DNA from 2 places in the Desulfovibrio biadhensis genome. Region 2 is predicted to be linked to the other one. Evidence: riboswitches for the same ligand, from Rfam matches in the RefSeq annotation. Region 2 holds a riboswitch; the other holds the start of a gene.
The links. A riboswitch is a leader RNA that binds a small molecule or an ion and turns the genes downstream of it on or off. The one in region 2 is predicted to bind cobalamin.

Region 1 (2,203 bases), 920 kb from region 2:
TGACGGGTTAGGTCCGGAAAACGTGCTCTGCTTTGCCGGTGCGGAAGAGGGCATCTTCATTGCCATGCATGCGCTGCTGCAAGCAGGCGACCACGCCTTGGTCTGCCACCCCAATTATCAGTCGGCCGAAACCCTGCCCATGAGCCTGTGTGATGTTTCTGGCCTGAAGCTGCACGAGGAGGACGGGTGGAACCTGGACATGGGCGAGGTGCAGGCGGCCATGCGGCCTGCAACGAAACTGGTTTCCATCAATTTTCCCAACAACCCGACGGGCGCCATCCTGGAGCGCGACCGCTACGACGCCCTGGTGGAGATGTGTCGCAAGCAGGGCGCCTGGCTCTTTTCCGATGAAGTCTACCGGGGCATGGAGCGCGACGCCGCCAGCAGGCTGCCTGCTGCCGCCAGCATCTATGAACGGGGCATCTCCCTGGGCGTGATGAGCAAGGCCTACGGTCTGGCCGGTCTGCGTATAGGGTGGATTGCCTGTCAGGATACGGAACTGCTGCAACGTATGGAGCGCTTCAAGCACTATCTTTCCATCTGCAACAGCGCGCCCAGCGAACTGTTGGCGCTTATTGCCCTGGAAGCGGGGGATGCGCTGCTGGAACGGAATCGCGTGCTGGCGGGTGAAAACCGCGAACTGCTCAGGGATTTCTTCGCGCGTCACGCAGGTCTTTTTGAATGGTACGAGCCTGATGCCGGGTGTGTTGCCTTTTCCCGCTACCTGGGCAACGAAGGTGTAGACGCTTTTGCCGACAAGCTGGTGGAGCAGGCCGGGGTGCTTTTGATGCCTGCTTCGGTCTTCCAGTCCAGGCTGGGTGAAGTGCCTGCTGACCGTTTCCGTGTAGGATACGGACGCAGCTTCTTTCCTGAAGCCCTGGATGTCTGGGAGGAATGGCTGGACAGGTGAGCCGGATGCGTACGAAGTAACCGGAAGTAGTAGCGGCTTATATGACCACAGGCATGAGATTGTCTGTGGTTTTGCCATTTTGCGCCTTACGTTGACTTCCCTGACCGCCCTCAGTATCTTCAGCGCCTCTCAGGTGCAGTTCGCTGCATAATAGGGAATCGCGTGCAAATCGCGAGCGGACCCGCCGCCGTAAGCCCCTGAAGTATAGTCGCCCGTCCCCGTGTGCGCCACTGGAGCAGAGCTCTGGGAAGGCCGGGACAGGGTGGGGTGAGCCGGAAGACCTGCCTGAGGCCGCGTCTGATATTCGCTGCCGGTTCAACGGGCTTTTGCACCGGCAAGCGCCTCCCCGTCTTAGGGGTGTACAGCCGCCCCTATTTCAAGGCCCCTTCCGTTCAAGGAGGAAGCATGCGCATCATGCATTCCACATTGCGGCGTATTGCTGCGTTCTGTCTGCTGTTTTCCCTCGTCCTGCTTTCCGCTCAGGTTCCAGATGTACAGGCCCATGGCGACAAACGTGAAGACAAGGCAGGTATTCTGCTTGTTTCCTTTGGCACCAGCGTTCCTGAAGCCAAAGTATCGTTTGAAAAAATCGACGCCATGGTGAAGAAGCGTTACCCCGACGTTGCCGTGCGTTGGGCCTATACTTCAAAGATCATCAGACACAAGCTGGCCAAAGAGGGCGAGGTCATACCTTCACCGGCCGAAGCGCTGGCCAAGATGGCGGATGAGAATTTCACAGAGGTGGTCGTGCAGTCCCTGCATGTGATACCGGGGGAAGAGTACCACTCGCTGGTGCGCACGGCGCATGCGTTTCAAGGCATGCCAAAGGGAATAAAGCGTATTTTCGTAGGCTACCCCTTGCTGAGCACCAATGACGATCTGGAAACCTTTGCCAAGACCCTGCTTTCCCTGTACCCGGCGGAAAAGCGTGATGGCGCAGCGCTGGTGCTTATGGGGCACGGCACCCATCACCCTGCAGATGTCGTGTACCCCGCGTTGCAGTATCACTTTGCCCGTCTGGATCCTTCTGTGGTCGTAGGTACGGTGGAAGGTTTTCCCACGCTTGAGGACGTCCAATCCTTTTTGAAGGAAAAAGGCTATAAAAAAGCCACGCTTCTGGCGCTCATGTCCGTGGCGGGCGACCATGCGCGCAACGACATGGCTGGCGACGAAGATGACTCCTGGAAAAGCGTGCTTGAAAAGGACGGCATAGCCTGCGAAACCGTGTTGCATGGTCTGGCCGAGTTGCCACCCATCGCAGAATTGTGGCTGCAGCGTCTTGACGGCGCCATG
Region 2 (2,203 bases):
GGATGGGCGCGCCGCGCATTCCCGTGATACTTACCTTTGGTGTGCCAAAAGGGTTTGGCTCCAGTGCGGGAAAAAGCGACAGCGGGGGGCTTTTCTCATCTCAGGAAGAATTCAGCGGTTGTACGCAGCTTGGTGACGGGCTGGTGGATTGTGATGACCCCTCGGCCACGCCTTCACCTGCGCCTGCACCCGGAAATGATGCAGAAAAAACCCTGGAATTAGAGTTGGGTGGAAGCAATAATTTGTATTAGTGCAGAAAACTACAAAAAGGTTCTTGACAAGTCTGCAAATTGAGGGATAAAGAACGTGTTTCCCGTTCAGGGCCGTTAACTCAGGTGGTAGAGTATCTGCCTTTTAAGCAGAGAGTCGCAGGTTCGAGCCCTGCACGGCCCACCAAAGAATGCAAAGGGTTACTTCAGAAATGAAGTAACCCTTTTTTTGTTGCCTTTCGTTTTGCCCAGCCATGATGTTTTCCATTTGTCAGGTACGGTTATGTACGTGCAACAGGTCGGGGTTTGATGTAAGCACCGGCATTGCTCGCAATTAGGGCAGGCATCACTACGTTTACAGGGCGATGCAGCAGGTTGCAGGGTTGATCGTGGAGGATGGAACTGCAAACAAAAACTGTGGTGACAGCGTTCATGGTTCGCATCGCACGGATGTTTATAGCACCGGTTTTTTGTTGCTCTGGCTGATTTGGGTCTTAAGGAGAGAGAATATTTAGAAGGTCGGCCAATTTTCAAGGGTAGTAATAAACTGCGGCTCTGCCTGTCTCCGATTTAACATTGTATCATATTGTTTTAATGATATTTTAGCGAAGATTTCGTCATGCACTGTGAAACATGGTTGCGATAACGTCGACCATCGGATAGGAATTTACACATCACGATGCCCTTCAGGTGGCATGGGCCATAACAGGGAATCCGGTGCGAATCCGGAGCGGTCCCGCCGCTGTAATCCTCGCGTACGGTCCGATTCATTACACACTGCAATTATGCGGGAAGTCGAATCGGATGGGGAAAGCCAGAAGACCTACCTGAAGCATTTCTTGCCGTTTTCGGTTCGCGGAAACCGGACACGGGCTTGAATTTTGATACCAAGTTAAACCTTGTCGGATTTTTTACGGTTCTGCCGTGGAATCTACATCGGCAATTGTGCAAGCAATGCAGCCGCGAACGCTGTTTTACGCGTCGGGAGCTTTCCGTGTTTGTTGCTTGCAGGAAAGTGTCTTATGCCTAGCAAAATTCTCAAACGTGATGGTTGTATTGAAACATGGTCCACCAAACGGATTGGCAACGCTATTTTCAAGGCGCTCAAAGGCAGTGGCATCAAGGATCCGATCCTTGCCGAACGCCTGGCTGGAAAGGTTGAGCAAAAGCTTCTTGGGGTGGATGTTCCTGAACAGGAGCAAGTGCAGGACATGGTCCAGGAGGTATTGATGGAAGCCCGTCTCTACAAAGTGGCGGAACGCTACATCATTTACCGGGAAAAGAGGCGGGAACTCCGTTCTCAGAATGACGCGTTTCTGGATATCTCCGGCGTGACCGAAAGTTATCTAGAGAATATTGACTGGCGCGTGAACGAAAACTCCAACATCGTGCACTCCTATCAAGGGTTGATTCTGCATATGGCAGGGGCGGTGCAAGCCCGGTATATGCTGGAAAAGTATCCTGAAGAAGTGCGTATGGCCCACACCCACGGCTATTTTCACATACACGACCTGTCCTTTGGACTGGCGGGCTATTGCTCTGGCTGGTCTCTGCGCGACCTTTTGCTGGAGGGGTTTAACCTTCGCGATCGCTGTTCCTCCACCCCTGCCAAACACCTTGATGCGGCCTGTGGGCAGATAGTCAATTTTCTCGGCACACTTCAGAATGAATGGGCAGGGGCTCAGGCGTTTAACAACGTGGATACCTATCTCGCCCCTTTTATTCGTAACGACGGGCTAAGCTTTCAGCAGGTTAAGCAACAACTCCAGAAGCTGCTGCACAATCTCAACGCCACATCACGTTGGGGAGGGCAAAGCCCATTCACCAACTTCACGTTGGACTTTGTGCCTCCCGCGCACATAGCCAACGAAGCTGTGATTATCGGCGGTCAATTGCAGGACACCACCTACGGTGAATATGCCGAGGAAATGTCTATTTTTAACCGTGCGTTCCTTGAGGTCATGCTTGAAGGTGACGCGGACGGCCGCATATTT

Region 1: another riboswitch for cobalamin. It lies ahead of ACZ5EH_RS11655 (sirohydrochlorin cobaltochelatase); the one in region 2 lies ahead of ACZ5EH_RS07570 (ribonucleoside triphosphate reductase).

What each region holds. Positions count from the first base shown of each region.
Region 1 is NZ_AP042477.1:2,659,710-2,661,912, forward strand. Features, by position in the region: gene ACZ5EH_RS11650 (aminotransferase class I/II-fold pyridoxal phosphate-dependent enzyme) at 1-910, shown strand, start outside; cobalamin riboswitch at 1,025-1,212, shown strand; gene ACZ5EH_RS11655 (sirohydrochlorin cobaltochelatase) at 1,316-2,203, shown strand, end outside.
Region 2 is NZ_AP042477.1:1,738,590-1,740,792, forward strand. Features, by position in the region: gene ACZ5EH_RS07560 (hypothetical protein) at 1-251, shown strand, start outside; tRNA gene ACZ5EH_RS07565 (tRNA-Lys) at 321-396, shown strand; cobalamin riboswitch at 881-1,054, shown strand; gene ACZ5EH_RS07570 (ribonucleoside triphosphate reductase) at 1,232-2,203, shown strand, end outside.